3 regions of the Allobosea sp. NPDC055594 genome follow, and region 1 is predicted to be linked to each of the others. Evidence: predicted binding sites of a transcription regulator. Region 1 holds the regulator's gene; each other region holds the start of a gene.
The links. The regulator PhoB, encoded in region 1, activates phosphate uptake and scavenging genes when phosphate is short. The targets are predictions, from matches to a motif close to TGTCATNNANCTGTCAT.
Positions count from the first base shown of each region.

Region 2: the regulator PhoB is predicted to act here: its motif matches at 3,955-3,971, upstream of ACWGRX_RS00090 (CorA family divalent cation transporter).
Region 3: the regulator PhoB is predicted to act here: its motif matches at 2,105-2,121, upstream of ACWGRX_RS22765 (DUF47 domain-containing protein).

Region 1 covers NZ_JBSHIO010000004.1:340,533-347,440, reverse strand. Annotated here, with positions in the region: gene pstS (phosphate ABC transporter substrate-binding protein PstS) at 1-525, shown strand, start outside; gene pstC (phosphate ABC transporter permease subunit PstC) at 603-1,571, shown strand; gene pstA (phosphate ABC transporter permease PstA) at 1,586-2,476, shown strand; gene pstB (phosphate ABC transporter ATP-binding protein PstB) at 2,501-3,307, shown strand; gene phoU (phosphate signaling complex protein PhoU) at 3,346-4,068, shown strand; gene phoB (phosphate regulon transcriptional regulator PhoB) at 4,098-4,796, shown strand; gene ACWGRX_RS11150 (YnfA family protein) at 4,844-5,191, opposite strand; gene ACWGRX_RS11145 (NUDIX hydrolase) at 5,188-5,628, opposite strand; gene ACWGRX_RS11140 (GcrA family cell cycle regulator) at 5,699-6,253, opposite strand; gene ACWGRX_RS11135 (aspartate aminotransferase family protein) at 6,794-6,908, shown strand, end outside.
Region 2 covers NZ_JBSHIO010000001.1:13,722-20,629, reverse strand. Annotated here, with positions in the region: tRNA gene ACWGRX_RS00110 (tRNA-Leu) at 1-66, shown strand, start outside; gene mgtE (magnesium transporter) at 243-1,649, shown strand; gene ACWGRX_RS00100 (glycoside hydrolase family 25 protein) at 1,744-2,676, shown strand; gene ACWGRX_RS00095 (glycoside hydrolase family 25 protein) at 2,828-3,769, shown strand; gene ACWGRX_RS00090 (CorA family divalent cation transporter) at 4,018-5,019, shown strand; gene ACWGRX_RS00085 (SDR family oxidoreductase) at 5,112-5,981, shown strand; gene ACWGRX_RS00080 (DUF1254 domain-containing protein) at 6,115-6,908, opposite strand, start outside.
Region 3 covers NZ_JBSHIO010000015.1:68,022-74,929, reverse strand. Annotated here, with positions in the region: gene ACWGRX_RS22775 (LacI family DNA-binding transcriptional regulator) at 1-331, shown strand, start outside; gene ACWGRX_RS22770 (inorganic phosphate transporter) at 354-1,367, opposite strand; gene ACWGRX_RS22765 (DUF47 domain-containing protein) at 1,380-2,024, opposite strand; gene ACWGRX_RS22760 (hypothetical protein) at 2,313-2,603, shown strand; gene ACWGRX_RS22755 (ABC transporter substrate-binding protein) at 2,708-4,081, shown strand; gene ACWGRX_RS22750 (ATP-binding protein) at 4,078-6,021, shown strand; gene ACWGRX_RS22745 (sigma-54-dependent transcriptional regulator) at 6,018-6,908, shown strand, end outside.

The DNA.
Region 1 (6,908 bases):
CTCTCGCGCGTCTCGCCGGAGTGGAAGTCGAAGATCGGCACCAACACCGCCGTGCAGTGGCCGGTCGGCATCGGCGGCAAGGGCAATGAGGGCGTCTCCGCCTCGGTCAAGCAGGTCGCCAACTCGATCGGCTATGTCGAATACGCCTATGCCAAGCAGAACAAGCTCGCCCATGCGCTCGTCCAGAACGCCGACGGCAACTTCCCGGCCCCGGACGACAAGTCCTTCCAGGCCGCAGCGGCCAATGCCAACTGGAACGAGGCTCCCGGCTTCGGCATCTCGCTGAACAACCAGAAGGGCGCCCAGGCCTGGCCGATCACCTCCGCCACCTTCCTGCTGGTCCATGCCAAGCCGGAGAAGCCGGAAGAGACCCAGGCTGCGCTGAAATTCGTCGACTGGGCCTATAAGAACGGTGACCAGCTGGCGCTCGGTCTCGACTATGTGCCGCTGCCGGCGGGCGTCAAGGACCAGGTCCGCAACGCCTGGAAGGGCGTCACCGACCCGGCCGGCAAGCCGATCTTCTGATCGCCCTGCGACCACGTTAAAGGAAGGGGCCGGCTCCGGCCCCTTCGACCCGCCTGAAACCGACCGGAGTTCTTCGGATGGCCGCCGTGACTGACCAGATGGCATCGGGAATGCCCGCCGTTCGCCGGACCCCGAAAGGTACCTTCGACCTCGTCTTCCGCAATGCCAGCTTCCTGGCGGCGCTTTTCGTCCTGGTGCTGCTTGCCGGCATCATCGCGGCAATGGTCGCCGGCGGCTGGCCGGCCTTCCGCGAATTCGGGTTCGGCTTCCTGACCTCGAGCGTCTGGGACACCCAGAACGAGCAATACGGAGCCTTTCCGGCGATCGTCGGCACCTTGTCGACCGCGCTGATCGCCCTCGTCGTCGGCGTGCCGCTCTCGCTCGGCATCGCCGTCTTCCTGACCCAGCTCGCCCCGCCCTGGTTCAAGCGGCCGGTCTCGACCGCGATCGAGCTGCTCGCCGCCGTGCCCTCGATCATCTACGGCATGTGGGGGCTCTTCGTCTTCGTGCCGCTCTTTGCGGCCTATGTGCAGATCCCGCTCTCGAACATCGTCGAGGGCATGCCGATCGTCGGCACCATCCTCTATTCGCGCTCGCCCTCGGGCCTCGGCATCCTGACCGCCGGCATCATCCTGGCGTTCATGATCATCCCGTTCATCGCCTCGATCACCCGCGACATGCTCGAGCAGATCCCCTCGGTGCTGCGCGAGAGCGCCTATGGCATCGGGGCGACGACCTGGGAGGTCGTGCGCTACGTGCTCGTGCCGCAGGCCGGCGTCTCGATCATCGGCGCGGTCATGCTCGGCCTTGGCCGCGCCCTCGGCGAGACCATGGCGGTGACCTTCGTGGTCGGCAATGCCAACCGCCTCTCGGCCTCGGTGATGGATCCGGGCTCGACCATCGCCTCGCGCATCGCCAACGAGTTCAACGAGGCGCTCGGCCTGCAGCTGCACGCGCTGATCGCGCTCGGCTGCATCCTGTTCTTCGTCACCTTCGTTGTCCTGGTCATCGCGCGTATCCTCGTCGCGCGCGTCAAGTCCTTCTGAGGGAAGCGCAACCGATGAACCAGACGCCTCCTGCCGCCCCCGCGATGACCCCGGAAGTGCCCTGGGGCCGCGTCCGCCCGGCGCGCCGCAATGCCGACCGGCTGATGAAGATCATCGCCACGGCGTTCACCCTCGTCGCCATCACCGTGCTGTTCTGGATCCTCGGCATGCTGGTGGTGAAGGGCATCGGCGGGCTTTCGGCCGGCACCTTCACGCAGGTGACGCCCGGCCCCGGTTCCGAGGGCGGCGGCCTTGCCAACGCCATCGTCGGCTCGGCCGTGCTGACCTTCCTCGGCATCGCGCTGGCGACGCCGATCGGCGTGCTCGCCGGGACCTATCTCGCCGAGTATGGCCGGGGCTCGAAGCTCGCCAACCTGATCCGCTTCATCAACGACATCCTGCTCTCGGCGCCTTCGATCCTGATCGGCCTGTTCGTCTACGTCATCCTGGTCGAGCCCTTCCGCGGCTATTCCGGCTGGGCCGGCGGCGTCGCGCTCGGCATCATCGCGATCCCGGTGATCGTGCGCACCACCGAGGACATGCTGCGCCTCGTCCCGGCGCCGCTGCGCGAGGCCGGCTCTGCGCTCGGCGCCCCGCCTTCGGTGGTCATCACCGCGATCACCTGGCGGGCCGCGAAGTCCGGCATGGTCACCGGCATCCTGCTGGCGCTGGCGCGCATCGCCGGCGAGACGGCGCCGCTGCTCTTCACCGCGCTGAACAATAATTTCTGGTTCTCGCCGACCCTCGTCGGCGGCGTCTCCAACCTGCCGGTGACGATCTATCAGTTCGCCTCGGCCCCTTACGAGAACTGGCAGCAGCTCGCCTGGGCCGGTTCGCTGATCATCACCGTCTCGATCCTTTTGCTCTCGCTTATCGCCCGGCGCATCGTGCGCGGCGGCAAGTGAGCACCACGTCCGATCGGAAGGAACATGTCGATGCTCTCGACCCTGGAACTCAGCCCGCAGGTCCTCGACGCCCAGGCGCCGATCCGGATCGCGGTGAAGAACCTCGATTTCTACTATGGCGAGCACAAGGCGCTGAAGAACGTCAATCTCAGCTTCCGTGACCGCCACGTCACCGCGCTGATCGGCCCCTCCGGCTGCGGCAAGTCGACCCTGCTGCGCATCTTCAACCGGATCTACTCGCTCTATCCGGAGCAGCGCGCCACCGGCGAGGTCCTGCTCGACGGCCGCAACGTCATCTCCAACGATGTCGACGTCAACGAGCTGCGCTCGCGCATCGGCATGGTCTTCCAGAAGCCGACGCCCTTCCCGATGTCGATCTACGACAACGTCGCCTTCGGCATCCGCCTCTACGAGAAGCCGCCGAAATCGGAGCTCGACGACCGCGTCGAGGGCGCGCTGCGCCGCTCCGCCCTGTGGGACGAGGTCAAGGACAAGCTGAAGAGCTCCGGCATGGGGCTCTCCGGCGGCCAGCAGCAGCGCCTGTGCATCGCCCGCACCATCGCCCAGAAGCCCGAGGTGATCCTGTTCGACGAGCCGACCTCGGCCCTCGACCCGATCTCGACCGGCAAGATCGAGGACCTGCTGGAGCAGCTGAAGAGCGACTTCACCATCGTCATCGTCACCCACAACATGCAGCAGGCGGCGCGCGTCTCGCAGTACACCGCCTTCATGTATCTCGGCGAGGTCGTCGAGTTCGACGCGACCAACACTATCTTCATGAACCCCAACAAGAAGCAGACGCAGGACTACGTCACCGGCCGCTTCGGCTGAGCCCTGCCGTTCCGCTCGCCCTCGAAGGATTCGCCCCGATGTCCGACCATATCGTCCGCTCCTATGATGCCGACCTCGAAGGACTGCGCCGCAGCCTGGCCGAGATGGGCGGCATGTCCGAGCGCATGCTCGGCGACTCCACCGTGGCGCTGGTGCGCCGCGACACGGCGCTGGCCCAGAAGGTCATCACCGCCGACCAGCGGCTCGACAACCTCCAGCGCGATGTCGAGGAGAAGGCGGTGCTGACCATCGCCCGGCGCCAGCCGCTCGCCAACGACCTGCGCGAGCTGATCTCGGCGATCCGCATCGCCGCCGACATCGAGCGCGTCGGCGACCTCGCCAAGAACATCGCCAAGCGCGCGGTCGCGATCTCCGGCCAGTTCTCGCCGCCGCACCGCGCCGTGGTCGGGCTCGAGCATATGAGCCGCCTGGTCCAGGCGCAGCTCAAGGACGTGCTCGACGCCTATGCCGCCAGCAACGAGCAAAAGGCGATGGAGGTCTGGCGCCGCGACGACGAGATCGACGCGCTCTACACCTCGCTCTTCCGCGAGCTCCTGACCTATATGATGGAAGATCCGCGCAACATCACCTTCTGCACGCATCTTCTGTTCTGCGCCAAGAACGTCGAGCGCATCGGCGATCACACCACCAACATCGCCGAGACGATCCATTACCTGATCACCGGCCAGTCGGTGGAGGAGAGCCGGCCCAAGCTCGACACCACCAACATCCTGGTCGACCTGCCCGCGGCCAATGGCTGAGCGGATGGGCGCCTGAGCGGAGGCTCGACATGCCTGCACGCATCCTGATCGTCGAGGATGAGGAGCCGCTGACCCTGCTGCTCCGCTATAATCTCGAGGCCGAGGGCTTCGAGGTCGACACCGTCGCGCGCGGCGACGATGCCGAGCTGCATTTGCGCGACCATACCCCTGACCTCGTCCTGCTCGACTGGATGCTGCCCGGCCTTTCCGGCATCGAGCTCTGCCGGCGCCTGCGCGCCCGGCGCGACACGGAGCGGGTGCCGATCATCATGCTGACGGCGCGCGGCGAGGAGACCGAGCGGGTGCGCGGCCTCGCCACCGGCGCCGACGACTATGTGGTCAAGCCGTTCTCACTGCCCGAGCTGATCGCCCGCATCCAGGCGCTGCTGCGTCGGGTCAAGCCCGGCCATGTCGTCGGCATGCTGACCGCCGGCGATCTCGAGCTCGACCGGACGACGCGGCGGGTGCGCCGGGCAGGCGCCGAATTGCATCTCGGTCCGACCGAGTTCCGCCTGCTCGAATTCCTGATGCAGGCCCCGGGCCGGGTCTATTCGCGGGCCCAGCTGCTCGACGCCGTCTGGGGCCGCGACGTCTATATCGACGAGCGCACCGTTGACGTCCATGTCGGGCGCCTGCGCAAGGCGATCACCCCCGACGACGCCAAGGACCCGCTACGCACCGTGCGCGGCGCCGGCTACGCCTTCGACGAGACGTTCGCGCGAAGCTGAGCGCCAAGTCTGCCCTCATCCTTCGAGACGCAATCTGCGATCGCTCCTCAGGATGAGGGCTGGAGGTTCGACGCTCCGCGTGGCGCGGCGACGATCACCGCTGCGCCGGCGAGGCAAAGGGCTGCGCCCGTGAGGTCGAAACGGTCCGGCGGCACCTTCTCGACCAGCCACATCCAGCCCAGCGACGCGACGATGTAGACCCCGCCATAGGCGGCGAAGGCCCGGCCGGCGGCGGCGCTGTCGATCAGCGTCAAGAGCCAGGCGAAGAGCGCCAGCGCCAGAAGCCCCGGCAGCAGCCACCAGGCCGATTTGCCGAGCTTGAGCCAGGCCCAGAACGAGAAGCAGCCGGCGATCTCGGCCAGCGCGGCCCCCAGATAGATCGCGAAACTGGTCATGGCGCTGCGGCGAAGCTGGCCGCGAGCCGGGCGAAGACCGGACGGTAGGCTTCCGAGGCGAGCGGCGACAGCTCGCGGGCCTCGGCGAGGTCGAACCAGCGGATCTCGCTGTGCTCGTCATTGCTGATCCGGGCTTCGCCCACCCAGCCGGTCACCGCGAACAGATGCCACAGAGCCGGGGTGACGCCGTCGCTCTCGGTCGTCTCGATGGTGGTCAAGCGCGTGAAGCTGGTCGGCTCGATACCGATCTCCTCCTGCAATTCGCGTCTCAGTGCCTGCTCGATCGTCTCGTCGGGCTCGACATGCCCGCCGATCGTGTCCCAGCAGGACGGTCTGTTGCGGCGATGCGGGGCTCTCAGTCCGAGCAGGATGTCTCCGCCCCGGATCGTCAGGGCGCAGGCATATTCGACGGGCGCGGGACGTTCTGCGGTGCGCATCGGCGTCTCTCCACCAATGGAAAAGCCGGCCCGAGGGCCGGCTTCAATTCTTCTACACAGGGGTGCCGGGTCAGGCGCGCACCTTGCTGCGGTCGCGGCGCCGGTCGGCCGCCGGCTGGTAGGCGATGCGGGCATGATAGCCGCAATAGGGCATGCCGGTCAGCGAGCGGCCGCCGCAGAAGCGGAATTCCGGCGAGGTCGGGTCGCCCATCGGCCAGCGGCACATATATTCGCGCAGGTCCATGATGGTGACGCGCTCGGAGAACGGGATCACCACCTCCTCGGCCGGGGCCGCCGGGACGTGCTCCGCTTCCGGTTCCGCCTCGATCTCCGGGACGAATTGCGGGGCGAGCGCCGTGTTGCCGCGGGTCATGCCGCCGCTCGCGGCGGCAGGGCTCGCCATCGGATGGGCCGGCGGACGCGTCGTCGGCTTGCGCGGGCGCGGCGCGGCCGAGCCGGGATTCTTGGCGCGGCCCGAAAGGCCGAGGCGGTGGACCTTGCCGATGACAGCATTGCGGGTGACGCTGCCGAGTTCGCCGGCGATCTGGCTGGCGCTCAGTCCGTCATTCCAGAGCTTCTTGAGCAGTTCGACGCGTTCGTCGGTCCAGGCTCCAGCTTCGCTCATCGATTTCACCTGTCTTCGTCATGCCTCGCCATAGCCCGGCGACGCATAGGAAAAGATCATGGCGGAATCCGATATCGGCAGCGCCCGTCGAAGAACGGAAACCGCTACGCTCGGAACTGACGATACTGGAGACGCCGCACGAGATGTCGTATCTGACGAGGCCGACCATACAAGATGGCTTGACTCGGCCACAAGAGTCGCCGAATCGGAAATCGTCTTTTCCCCAGACAAAGCTTCGATCCCGCAGTCAGGTGAGTCTATTTGGCAACGCTGCGGCGCCCGGCCGGAATTGACAGTGCCGGACCGCTTTTGCATAGTCTTCTCAATGCGGCCGCCCTTGGGGCGGCGCTTATGTTTTGAGCGATCCGGACTTTCGAGCGATGCGGCTGACGGCGCGACGAGAAAACGGGAAAGGCCTGCGACGATAACGTCGCCGCGGGGTCGCATCGTGCTGGCAGATCGCCGCCGCGCCCCGAACCACCGCTTCACACTCCGGCGCCCAGCGCTTTCCGTTACGTTCCGTCGCGAGGACCTCGCTCCATGAGCTCCGCTTCCGTTTCCGCCAATGCCTCCGTTCTGCTGCCGACCTATGCGCGCGCACCCGTCGCCTTCGAGCGCGGCGAAGGTGCCTGGGCGATCACCGCCGATGGCCAGC
Region 2 (6,908 bases), on a different contig from region 1:
TAGACGCACTACCTTGAGGTGGTAGCGGGGAGACCCGTGGAGGTTCGAGTCCTCTTGACCGCACCAAATTTGGGCTGATGCCCCGGGAACGGCGATCCGCAAGGGTCGCCGTTTTTCGTTGCGGATGCCGTGTTTTCGTCGCGAAACGGTCATGCCGCGTTGCCACGAGGGCGCGCCGCTGACACAAGGGCGGCTCGCCGCCTGCAAGCGAATCCCCAGCCTCGAATCCTGGAGCCGGACCGATGGTGGAAGCCGAGAGCGCTCCCAACGAAAAGCTGGCGCGGCCGATCCGCGACGAAGACGGCGTCATGGACGAGGGATTCGTCGAGCAGGTCTCGCAGGCCGTCCTGCTCTCGGACCTGACGACGCTGCGCGATCTCGTCGGCGACCTGCACGAGGCCGATCTCGGCGGCCTGCTCGAAGCGCTCGACAGCGAGGAACGGCCGAAGCTGATCTCGCTGCTCGGCGGCGATTTCGACTTCACCGCACTGACCGAGGTCGACGACGCCGTCCGCGAGGAGATTCTCGACGAGCTCTCTCCGGAAACGGTCGCCGAGGGCGTGCGCGAACTCGACACCGACGACGCGGTCTACATCCTCGAGGACCTCGACGAGGCCGACAAGAAGGAGATTCTCGACCGGCTGAGCCCGGCCGAGCGCAGCGTGCTGCAGCAGGGACTCGACTATCCCGAGGGCTCGGCCGGCCGGCGCATGCAGGCCGAGCTGATCGCCGTGCCGCCCTTCTGGACCGTCGGCCAAACCATCGACTATCTGCGCGACACGCAGGACCTGCCCGAGCGCTTCTTCGAAATCTTCGTCGCCGACCCCGGCCACCGTTTCGTCGGCACGGTCCGGCTCGACCGGCTGCTGCGCACCAAGCGGCCGGTCAGCATCGCCGATCTGATCGAGGACGACCGCCGCATCGTCCAGGCCGATGACGACCTCGAGGACGTGGCGCGGATGTTCCAGCGCTACGATCTCGTCGCCGCCCCGGTCGTCGACAAGAGCGGCCGCCTCGTCGGCGTGATGACCATCGACGACGTCGTCGACGTCATCGAGGATGCGGCGGACGACGACGTCAAGCAGCTCGGCGGCGTCGATGCCGACGAAGAGCTCTCCGACCCGGTCCGCGAGGTCGCGCTGAGCCGCTTCCGCTGGCGCTTCATCAGCCTGATCGCCGCCTTCATCAGCGCCTCGGTGATGGCGATGTTCGAGGCCCAGCTCTCCAAGCTGGTCGCCCTCGCCGTGCTCGCGCCGATCGTCGCCAGCCAGGGCGGCAATGCCGCGACCCAGACCATGACGGTGGCGATCCGCGCCCTCGGCACCGGTCAGCTCGGCAGCTGGAACCGGGCGCGCTTCTTCCGGCGCGAGATGATCGTCGGCCTGTTGAACGGCGTCGCCTTCGCGGTGATCACCGGCACGGTCTCCGGCTTCTGGTTCGGCAATCTGATGCTCGGCGTGGTGATCGCGCTCGCCATGGTCGCGACCCTTGTGGTCGCGGCGCTCGCCGGCGTCGTCGTGCCGCTCGCGCTCGACAAGGCCGGCATCGACCCCGCGATCTCGTCCGGCACCTTCGTCACCACGGTCACCGACGTCGTCGGATTCTTCTCCTTCCTCGGCATCGCGACGATCCTGCTGCGCCTGGGCTGACCCAAGGAAAGCCGCGACGGCGGAAGAAAAACCGGTAACGTAAACCGGGCGTCAAGATTTCTCCGCAATCTTGCCGAGGATGACGCCCCGCCGCATGCCACACCGATTTTCAGCCTCGCTCGTCCTCGCTGCCGCGCTCGTCGTGCTGGGTGGTTGCGTGGCGCTGGACCATTATCCGAGCAAGGGCGATGCGCGCCCCCATCCGGGGGTCGAGGCGGCGCGCCGGTATCCGATCCAGGGCATCGACATCTCGCGCTGGCAGGGTGAGATCGACTGGGCCTCGGTCAAGGCCGCCGGCACCCGCTTCGCCTACATCAAGGCGACCGAGGGCGGCGACCATATCGATCCGGCTTTCCAGAGGAACTGGGAGGGCGCGCGCCGGGCCGGCGTGCCGCGCGGCGCCTATCACTTCGTCTACTGGTGCCGTCCGGCCCATGAGCAGGCGGTCTGGTTCAAGCAGCAGATCCCGAACGATCCCGACGCCCTGCCCCCGGTGCTCGACGTCGAGTGGAACGGCCATTCCAAGACCTGCCCGAAAAAGGTCGAGCGCTCGCTGGCGCTGGAGAAGATCCGGCTGATGCTGACCGAGCTCGAGCAGCTCACCGGCAAGAAGCCGGTGATCTACACCGACATCACCTTCCACAAGGACGTGCTGGAAGGCGAGCTCGACGACTACGCCTACTGGATCCGCTCGACCGCGGCCAAGCCCGAGGCGCGCTACAACAACCGGCGCTGGTCGTTCTGGCAATTCACCACCACCGGCCGCATCCCCGGCATCAAGGGCGATGTCGACCGCAACGCCTTCTACGGCAACGAAGGCGAGTTCGCCGGCTGGCGCGAGGGCCGCTTCGACATCGGCACCCGGACCTGGACGCGCGAACGTGGCGTCCCTCCCAATCCGACCCCCGGCCCCGAACATCCTCCGGTCGCGACGCTGCCGGGCGCGGCCGCCCCGGTCGCGGCATCGCGGTTCCATCCGGCGAGCCTCGGCCAGACCGCCGAGCGGGGCGAAGCCGAGGCGGAGTGAGCCGGCGGCGGCAGCGCCCCACCGGTTAACCAAGGCTGAAGCCGCTCGCTCGAATGCTAACCACCTCTTAACCCGGCGACGGCCTATCCTGCCTGGACACAGGGAGGACCGTATGGCGCGCCGCGCTGAAAGCAGTTCAGGAAAGCGGCGCATGCCCGGCCTTGGCTACCGCCTACTGATGACGGCAGGGCTCGGCCTGCTCTGCGCCACGCCCGCCCAGGCGCTCTACCCGAAAAAGGGCGATTCCAGCCCGCATGCCGGCGTCAGCGACGCCCGCCGGCGCTCGATCCAGGGCATCGACGTCTCGCGCTGGCAGGGCGACATCGACTGGGCCAGGGTCAAGGACGCCGGCACCCGCTTCGCCTTCATCAAGGCGACCGAGGGCGGTGACCATATCGACCCGAGTTTCCGCAAGAACTGGGAAGGCGCCAAGAAGGCCGGCGTGCCGCGCGGCGCCTACCACTTCGTCTATTGGTGCCGTCCGGCCAAGGATCAGGTGCGCTGGATGAAACGCCACATCCCGCGCGACGCCGACGCATTGCCGCCAGTGCTCGATGTCGAGTGGAACGGGCATTCGGAAGCCTGCGGCAAGAAGATGCCGCGCGCCAAGGCGCTCGCCAAGATCCGCGAGATGCTGAAAGGCCTGCAGGAGCACACCGGCAAGAAGCCAATCATCTACACCGACATCACCTTCCACGAGGACGTGCTGGAAGGCGAGTTCAACAACCACCCCTATTGGCTGCGCTCGACCGCGGCGCCACTGCGCCATCGCTATGAGCGTAAGCAGTGGGAATTCTGGCAATTCACCGCCACCGGCCGCGTGCCCGGCATCACCGGCGATGTCGACCGCAATGCCTTCTTCGGCACGGAGCGCGAATTCACCGCCTGGCGTGAGGGCCGCTTCGACATCGGCGCGCGCCAATGGCGTGGCGGCGAGCCGAAGGTCGCGTCGCCCAAACCGGCCGCACGCCCCGCGGCCGTCGAGACGAAGCTCGCCCGCGGTACGCCACCGGCACTGGTGCCGGCCCCGCGGCCGCCAAAGGCATTACTGACGCGTCAGGTCGCCAGCACGGGCTCGATCAAGCGAAACTAGAGCCTGCCGTTCTCACAGGTGGCTTCCCTCATCCTGGGCGAGCGAAGCTCGGCCCGGAGTCCATCGTAGATCTCGGTATCCTACGATGGACTCCGGGTCTGCGCCGCCTCGCGGCTCGCGCAGAATGACGGCAGCGTGTCCGAGTTCGATCAACAGGCTCTCGTTTGCAGACATGCCAGGCGGACTGTCGCGAAACCGTCATATGACGGGCGCTGATGCTGGCGGACATCCCGTCAGCCGGAAGCAGCGTGTCGATACTTCAGGATATCCAGTGCCAGGCCGGTTTCATCTGGGCCTATCGCTTCGACGATGAGGGCCGTGCCAGCCTCGTGCCGCGCGACCGGGCCCCCGCGCTCGCCCTCGACGGCGCCAAATTCGTCTGGCTCCATCTCGATCTCGTCCACAGCCGCACCAAGCAATGGATCGCCGAGCGCAGCGAGTTGCCGCTCGAGGCGCAGGCCGTCTTCCTGTCGCAGGACGAGCATCAGCGGCTCTATCACGACCCGGACTTCGTCTGGGGCATCACCTATGACCAGGTCCGCGAGGTCGACAGCCTCGCCGATGACTGGGGCATGATGCACTGGATCGTCGGCGAGCGCTTCCTGATCACCGGCCGCCGCCAGGCCCTGCAGGCGACGCGGCTGACCCGCGACACGCTGGAGGCGGGCTTTCGCGCCACCTCCCCCGAAATGCTGTTCGAGCGCGTCATCGAATTCGTGATCGAGGATGTCGCCGAGGATGTGAACCGCCTCGCCGACGACGCCGACTCGATCGAGGACCACATCATCGACGACCGGATCGGCGACGAGGCGCGCAAGCTCGGCGCGATCCGCCGGCGCACGGTCAGGCTGCATCGCCAGCTCAACGGTCTGCACCAACTGTTCCGCCGCTTCCAGGAGACTGCGACCGCCCGCGCCGCGCCGGAGAAGGTCAGGAGCGCGACCGCAAGGCTGCTTCACCGCGTCGACACCATGCTGGGCGACGTCCAGCTCGTGCAGCAGCGCGCAAGGCTTCTACAGGACGAGATCGCCGCCCGTCTCAGCGCCCAGACCAACCACCATCTCTACGTGCTCTCGATCCTGACCGCGACGCTGATGCCGGCGACGCTGGTCACCGGCTATTTCGGCGTCAACACCAAGGCCCTGCCCTTCCTCGAGACCGAGTTCGGCTGGCTCTATATTCTCGGCCTGTCGGGGCTGGCGGCGGGCGCGGTCTTCTGGCTGCTCAAGCGCCGAAACGTGATCGGTTGAGTGGCGCGAGGGCCTGCTCCGGCGAAAGCGAACCTTTACCGATGGTCCGCGTAGGATCTGCGGGAGTGGGAGCCGGGCACGGGAGAAAGCTTGTGCGTAGCAATGTGCTTGTCACCGGTGGCGGCGGACGGCTCGGGCGCGCTTTGTCGCAAGTCGGAGGCCAGGGCGTTCGTGGCCTGTCGAGCCGGGAACTCGACATCACCGATCCCGCTGCCGTCCGGTCCGCGCTCGATCGGCTGCGCCCGGCTGTCGTGATCAATGCCGCCGCGCTCAGCCGCGTCCAGGATTCCGACACCGCGCCGGAGCGCGCGCGCGCCGTCAACGCAGAAGCGCCGGGCGATATCGCACGAGCCTGCGCGGAGCGCGGCCTGCCCCTGATCCAGATCTCGACCGACTATGTCTTCGGGGCCGAGACCCTGCGGCCCTGGCGCGAGTCGGATCCGGTATCGCCCGTCAACAGCTATGGCCGCATGAAGGCCGAGGGCGAGCGCAACGTCCTCTCCGCAAGCGAGAGGGCCTGCATCGCCCGTGTGGCCTGGCTCTTCGGCGATGGCGAGGATTTTATCGCGACCCTGTTGCGGGGCGACACCGAGACCGTCCGCGTCGCCGACGATCAGATCGGCTCGCCGACGCCGATCGTCCCGCTCGCCGAGCGCCTGCTGGCGCTGGCCGGCCGGATCAGCGCCGGCGAAGCCACGCCACGAACGCTGCACATCGCCGGATCGCCGCCCGTATCACGCGCCGACTGGGTCGCCGCCGCATTCGAGGCGCTGCATCGTGCCGGGCGGCAAACGCCAGCGCTTGTGCGGGTTCCGATGGCGGAGTTCGGCGGCACCGTCCGCCGGCCCCATTACAGCGCCCTCGATTGCAGCCTTGCTGCCGAACTCTTCGGTGGCGAGATCGACTGGAGGATCGCAGCAGCCCGGCCCGAACTCTTCGCTGAACGGGTCCTGTCGGCTTAGCCGCACAGGCCGCCCGCCACCGGCACGGAGCCATTTGGGCTGCACGATCGACCAGTCAGGGCGCTGCCCGCCACGGACGACTGCCATGGCGGACAACCGACCTCTCCATCCCCGCATGGCGGTCCGTCGAGGCTCAGTTTGCGGCTTTCGCGTCCGGGAACACCCATTTGCCGCTGAGGATGGCTTGCTCGGGGCGATAGAGCCGCACCGTATAGTTCCAGCCCTCGACGATCGGCAGGCAGTTCGGGATCTTGCCGTCACAGCCGCCGAGCTGGACGGTCACGGAGCCATCCTCGCTTCTCTTCGCGGTGATGTTGTTGATCGAATAGGCATTGTAGGGGTTTTTCTCGAAGAACCCCTCTGGATTGTAGACGCTGACCGACCAGAAACCCTTCACAGGAACGATCTTCGGCACATTGATCGTATAGACCGTCTTGCCGTCGTTCTTCGCGGGCGTGAAACTCGCGTAGATCACATCCTTGTCCGGAATGCCGCCCCAACCGGCGGCCGTGCCGATCAGATGCTGGATCGGCTCGACCTGGCCACGGGCTCCGAAGGAGCCGCGAAACGACGTCTGGTATTTTGCCAGCCCGAGCAGCGCATTGCGAACACTCGTGAGGCTCTCCTCATCCCAGTTCGGAAGCTCGAGCTTCCCCGGCGCCTTTTGACTGACCTTGATGGCGTCCTGAAGCGTGTGGACCGCCTCGAGATCCTTCGGATCGTTGGGATCGACCAGCGTCCGGACAGCAACGAACGCGTATCGCGTGCCGACCGCCTCCTGGGTCAGCACGACCGGATCCGTGCCATAGGCGACGATCGGCAGGTAGTGATCCTGATCGACGACCATCATCGACATGTAGCGCTTGCCGGCGTCGGGCAGCGAGAGCGTTACCGGGCCGGCGGCAAGATCGAACACGGCAAACGAAT
Region 3 (6,908 bases), on a different contig from region 1:
GGGCCAGAACTACCGGCAGACCAGGACCCTGCTGGCACAGCACCCCGATCTCGCCGGCATCTACAATATCGGCGGCGGCGCCGAGGGCATCGGCCGGGCCCTGAAGGAGACCGGGCGCCAGCACGAGGTCGTCTTCGTCGGGCACGGGCTGACGCCGGATACCCGCGCCCTGCTGATCGACGGCACGATGGACGCCGTGATCACCCAGCACCCGCAGGCGACGCTGATGACCTGCGTCTCGATCTTCGCCAATCTGCGTGCCGGGCGCCCGGCGACCGAGGGCACCAGCCGGCCGAGCACCGAGATCGTGCTCCGCGAGAACCTGCCCTGAGTCTCGATGTGCCGGGCGCCCTTCAGCGCCCGGTCAGGAAATAGCCGGAGAGGAGATAAGCGACGGCCGAGATCGCGCCCGCGGCCGGCATCGTCACGATCCAGGCGAAGACGATGCCGCGCGCCACGCCCCAGCGCACCGCCGCCATCCGGCGAGCGGCGCCGACGCCGATGATCGCGCCGGTGATGGTGTGCGTGGTCGAGACGGGGATGCCGAGATAGGTCGCCATGAACAGGGTGATCGCCCCGCCGGTCTCGGCGCAGAAACCCTGCTGCGGCGTCAGCCGGGTGATCTTCGAGCCCATGGTGTGGACGATCCGCCAGCCGCCGCAGAGCGTGCCGAGCGCCATCGCCGCCTGGCAGGAGATCACCACCCAGAACGGCACCGAGAAGCTGTCGCCCATCAGACCATGCGAGAACAAGAGCACGGCGATGATGCCCATGGTCTTCTGCGCGTCATTGGCACCGTGGCCGAGGGAATAGAGCGAGGCGGAGACGAATTGCAGCGAGCGGAAGGTGCTGTCCGCCTTGATCGGCGCCACTTTGAGGAAGCTCCAGGAGACGAACAGCACGAGCAGCAGCGCCAGCGCGAAGCCGATCGCCGGCGACATGAAGATCGCGACGAAGGTCTTGCCCAGCCCCCACCAGACGATCGAGGAGAAGCCCGCCTTCGCGAGCCCGGCACCGACCAGCCCGCCGATCAGCGCATGCGAGGAGCTCGACGGGATGCCGGCGATCCAGGTCACCACGTTCCAGGCGATAGCGCCGCTGAGCGCTCCGAAGATCACGCGGTCGTCGACGATCGCCGCCTGGATGATGCCCGAGCCGACCGTCTGCGCGACGTGCAGGCCGAAGAACAGGAAGGCGATGAAATTGAAGAAGGCGGCCCAGAAAACCGCCCAGCGCGGCGGCAGGACCCGCGTCGAGACGATGGTCGCGATCGAATTCGCGGCGTCGTGCAGGCCGTTCAGGAAGTCGAACAGCAGGGCGACGGCGATCAGGAAGATCAGGGAGGTGGCGACAGCGGAAAGGTCCACGGCGCACGCCGCCTAGAGATGTTCGAGCACGATGCGGCTGACCCGCTTGGCGACGTCCTCCAGCCGGTCGACCACTTTTTCGAGATGGTCGTAGACCTCGGCGCCGACGATGAAGCCCATCGCTTCGCCGCCGCGATGCGCCCTGAACAGCGCCTTCAGCCCCTGGCCGTGAAGCACATCGGAACGTTCCTCGATCGCGCCGATCTCCTTGGCCAGCGCCCCGATCACGACGGCGTTCTTCTTGATGTCCCGCAGCATCGGCAGGAGCCGCGCGACGCGTTCCGACGCCTGCACCACCACCACGCCGAGCTCGGCCATATCGGGCTCGAAACGCTCGACCTCGTAGAGCGCGATCGCCCTGGCGGTCTTGCGCATCTGGTCGATCGCGTCGTCCATCGAGCCAATCAGCTCCTCGATGTCGCCGCGATCGAACGGGGTGATGAAACTCCGGCCAGTCTCATGCATGACCTCCCCGGCGATCTCGTCGGCCAGGTGCTCCTGCTTGAAGATCTCGGCGCAGCCGGTCTCGATCGAGATGCGCCCGGAAAGCAGGGAATCCAGCGCCCTGGCGCCCGCGACCAGCGTGACCGCATGCGCCTCGAACAGATCGAAGAATTTGGGCTCTTTCGGGAGCAGCTTCTGGAACCAGCCGAGCACCGCGCACCTCGTCGTGATCGCACGGCCTGCCGCGCCGCCTTCGTCGCGGCAGGATACGAGCCGAATTCCCGCCAGCTTGTGTGACAGTTTCGTGACCGCTGCAACCACATCCTGCGCCGCTGCACAGATGCTTTCACCCTGCCGTCTTGCGGGAGCGAAGGGAGTACCTCGCCGGAGCAATGCGCGCCGCGGCCAAAGCGCCTTCCCTTGCATCATCTTGAATTGGCAAGCGCTGCGCGCAGGCGCATAGCTATCGCGGCTGGCGGGGCCTTGAGCGGAGGACTGGCCATGCACGCGATCGTCAGAACCTATTCCGGCAAGGGCGCCAAGGAGCTTTTCGACCTGCTCGAGAAGCGCAAGGCCGACGTCGAGAAGCTGATGCGGACGGCACCGGGCTTCTCGAACTACGCGCTGATCCGCACCCCCGATGGCGGGGTTTCCGTCACGGTCTGCAAGGACAAGGCCGGCACCGATGAAAGCCTGAAAATGGCGAAGGCGTGGATCAAGGAGCACGCCGGCAATACCGGCGTCGGCGCTCCCACCATCCTGGAAGGCGCCGTTCTCCTGCATGTGAAGTGACAGGCACGACATGAGCGAAGGGCCGCCGACCGCGGCCCTTCCCCCGGCCCGGCGGCTGCACGGCCGATCTATGCCTGCCGATTGCCCGGCTATATGACGGTGCGATGAGCCGCCGCGCCCTTTGTCTCTGGCTTGTCCTTTCCGCATTCGGCTGGCTCGCCGCCGGCCCGGCGCAGGCACGTCGCGTCCAGGTCGTCACCTCGTTCCCGCCTTCCTTCTTCGAGCCTTTCCGCGTTGCCTTCCGCGCCCGTCACCCGGACATCGCCGTCGAGATCGTGCAGCGCAAGACGACCGCCGCACTCGCCGACATCCACGCTCAGAAGCGGCCGGAGGCCGATCTGTTCTGGGCTTCGGCACCCGATGCCTTCGAGCTGCTGAAGCAGGCCGGACTGCTGGCGCCTCTGCAGGCGCGCGCCACCGGCGCCCCGGAGAGCATCGCCGGCTATCCGGTCAACGACCCCGCCGGCCGCTATCTCGGCTTCGCCATTTCCGGATACGGGCTGGTCTACAACCCCGGCTATCTCTCGGCGCGCAATCTGCCCGTACCGCGCAACTGGTCCGACCTCTCCGCTCCCGCCTATGCCGGCCATATCGGCCTGACCTCGCCGGCCCGCTCCGGTACCACCCATCTGATGGTCGAGGCGCTGCTGCAATCGCTCGGCTGGGAGCGCGGCTGGGCGCTCTGGTCGGCGATCGGCGGCAATCTCGCGACACTGACCGCGCGCAGCTTCGGCGTCACCACCGGCGTCGCGCGCGGCCGCTTCGGCATCGGCATCTCCATCGATTTCCTGACGGATTCCGGCACCGGCGAAGCCGAAACCAACCGTTTCGTATTGCCGGAGGAGACGCTGTTCGCGCCGGCCAGCATCGCGCGGCTCGCGACATCGCCCAATCCCAAAGAGGCCGAGCTCTTCGTCGACTTCGTGCTGTCTCCCGAAGGCCAAAGGCTGCTGCGCGAGCCGCGGATCGGCCGCCTCGCGGTCTCGCCGGCCGCCTATGGCCCTGACGAGACGCCGCCGCATCTCTCGGAAACAGCCGGTCTGTTCAGCAAGACTCGTTTCGACGCCGGCCTCTCCGCCAGCCGCTACGAACTCGTCAACATCATCTTCGACGAATGGATCACCTTCCGGCGCGCCGAGCATGCCCGGCTCTGGCGCAGCCTCCAGGCCATGGAAGCGGCGCTCCTTCGCCATCCCGACGAGCAGGCGGCGCAGTTTCTGACGCAGGCCCGCGCCGCCCTCACCCGTCCGCCGATCACCGCCGCGCAGCTGGAGCAGCCCGAGCGCTTCCGCAACCTCGTCCGCGTCCCGCGCGGCGTTGCCCCGCCCGAAGCGCAGGCGAAGCTCGAGACCGAGATCCGCGCCGCGATCGCCGCCCATGCCGCGGAGGCCGCCGACGCCCTGCGGCGGGCGACCGAACGGCTCGTCAGCCTGGGCTGGGCCGGGGCCGAGGATGGCCTTGCGGGAGCGAGGCCGTGAGACGCCTCTGGCCCGGCCGGCGTTTCGGCATCGGCGGCCGCCTGATCGCCGCCTTCCTCGGCGTCGGCCTCTTCGCCGTCGGCGCCGGCATCGTCGGCGTCATCTCCTATGAGCGGCTGAGCAAGGAGCTCGCGGCCATCGCCAGCGACCACCTTCCCGGCCTCGCCTCGGCAGCAAGGCTGGCCGAGGCCAGCGCGCGCGTGATCTCGGCGATGCCGGAGCTCGCCAATGCCGAGCGGCGCGACGTCTATGAGCGCAGCCGGCGCGCCGTCGGCGAGCGCCTGGACGAGCTCGACCGCGTCCTCTCCGAACGCAAGCAGGGCGGTTTCGACGTGCCGGCGTTGACTTCGGTCGCGACCGCGATCCGCGGCAATCTCGCGGCAATCGATGCCGTCTCGGAACGCCGTTTCCCGCTGGGCGAGCGCAACCGCGCCCTCGGCGAGGAATTGCGCTGGCTCCAGGCCGATCTGCTCGACGAGATCGAGCCGCTGACCGACGATGCCCGCTTCAACATCGAGACCGCGCTCGGACAGGCGAACACGGTCGCGACGCAAACCAGCCGCCCGAACGCCATCCGCGAGGAGACCCGCAAGAGCGAGGCGCTGATGACGCTGAACGCCCAGGCGAACCTGATCGTCGGGCTGTTCGGCCGCTTGGGCGCGGTGCGGACCCGCGAGGACATGGAGCAGACCGGCCATGTCATCGGCGAAGCGGTCGACCAGCTCGAGGTCGAGGCCAAGGCCCTCGCCGGCTGGCCCGACACCATCACCGTCCGCCAGATCACCCAGCGCCTGATCGGCCTCGCCGACACGACGACCGGGCTGCCTGCGATCAAGCGCGCCGAGCTTTCGGCGCTGGCCGACGCGCAGCGCCTGATCTTCGAGAGCCGGCGCCTCGTCACCGAGCTCGGCACGCTGGTCTCGCAGGAAGTCCAGCGCACCGAGGCCGTGGCCAAGGCCGCCGCCGAGCGCTCGGCGCAGGCGATCCTGCTCGGGCGCAACCTGCTGCTGGCGATCGCCGCCGCCTCGCTGCTCGGGGCGCTGCTGATCGGCTGGTTCTATGTCCGGCGCCATCTCGTGGCGCGGCTGCGGGTCCTCACCGAGGCCGCGACCAGCATCGCCAGTGGCCAGTCCTCCGCCGTTCTGCCCAAGGCCGGCAATGACGAGCTCGGCGATCTCGCCCGCGCCCTCGCCGTCTTCCGCCAGACGCGCGACGACCTGATCCAGGCCGCCAAGCTCGCGGCCCTCGGCCAGATGGCCGCGGGGCTCAGCCACGAGCTCAACCAGCCGCTCGCCGCAATCCGCTCCCATGCCCATAACGGCGCGCTGCTGCTCGAGCGCGACCGTCCGGAAGATGCCCGCCAGGCCCTCGCCCGGATCCAGGCCCTGACGACCCGCGCCGCCGAGCTGATCGCCCATCTCAGGCGCTTCGCCCGCAAGCCCGGCATCGTGCTCGCCCCGGTCGAGGTCGGCGAGGTCTTCGAAACCGCCCTGTCCCTGTTCGAGCCGCGCCTCGCGGCAGAAGGCGTGACGCTGAAGCGCGAGCTGCTGAGCAACCGGCTCTATGTCCACGCCGAGGAGATCCGGCTCGAGCAGGTGCTGGTCAACCTCATCGCCAACGCGCTCGACGCCGTCGCCGGCCGGGCGGGCGCGACGCTGACGGTCGGCGCGCGACGACGTGGCCGCAGCGTCGGGCTCTGGGTCGAGGACAACGGTCCCGGCATCGACCGCCCACATGTCGAGCGGATCTTCGATCCCTTCTTCACGACCAAGCCCGTCGGCTCGGGGCTCGGCCTCGGTCTTTCCCTGTCCTACAACATCATCAAGGACCTGGGCGGCACCCTTGCCGTGGCGGAAACCGGCCCCACGGGCACGCGCTTCCTGATCACGCTCGAGGGCACGACCACCCATGTCATGGCCCCATTGGATGCGAACGCATGAGCGCCCCGAAGGTTATCCTCGTCGATGACGACGCCGAGGTCCTCGAAGCCTGGCGGCTGACGCTAGAGCTCGACGGTTTCGAGGTCGCAGCCAGGCGCTCCGGCGATGCCGCGCTCGCCCTGCTCAACCGCGACAGCGCCGCCGTCATCGTCAGCGATGTCCGCATGCCCGGCCGCGACGGCTTCGGCCTGCTGTCGGCGGTGACCGCGATCGACTCGGAAATCCCGGTCGTGCTGATCACCGGTCATGCCGATATCCCGATGGCGGTGAAGGCGATCCGCGACGGCGCCTGGGATTTCGTCGAGAAGCCGGCCGATCCCGTGCTGCTGATCGAGACGGTGAGGCGCGCCAGCGAGTATCGCCGGCTGATCATCGAGAACCGGGCGCTGCGTGCCGGCGTCGCGCCGGAAGACCCCTGGGCCGCGCGCCTGGTCGGCAATTCGCCGGCCATCGCCAAGCTGCGCGGGCGGCTCACACTCCTCGCCGACGCCGACACCGACGTCCTGCTCTTCGGCGAGACCGGCACCGGCAAGGAGGTCGCGGCGCGTGCTTTGCACGATCTCGGCCAGCGCCGTGCCGGCCGCTTCGTCGCCGTGAACTGCGGCGCCATCCCCGAGACCATGATCGAGAGCGAGCTTTTCGGCCACGAGGCCGGCGCCTTCACCGGCGCGCGCGAGCGCCGGATCGGCAAGATCGAGCATGCCAGCGGCGGCACGCTCTTCCTCGACGAGATCGAATCCATGCCGATGGCGGCGCAGGTCCGCCTGCTGCGCGCACTACAGGAGCGCCGCATCGAGCGGCTCGGCTCCAATCGCGAGATCGCCGTCGACATCCGCATCGTCGCCGCCACCAAGGCAGACCTCGCCGCCCTCGCCAAGACCGGCGGC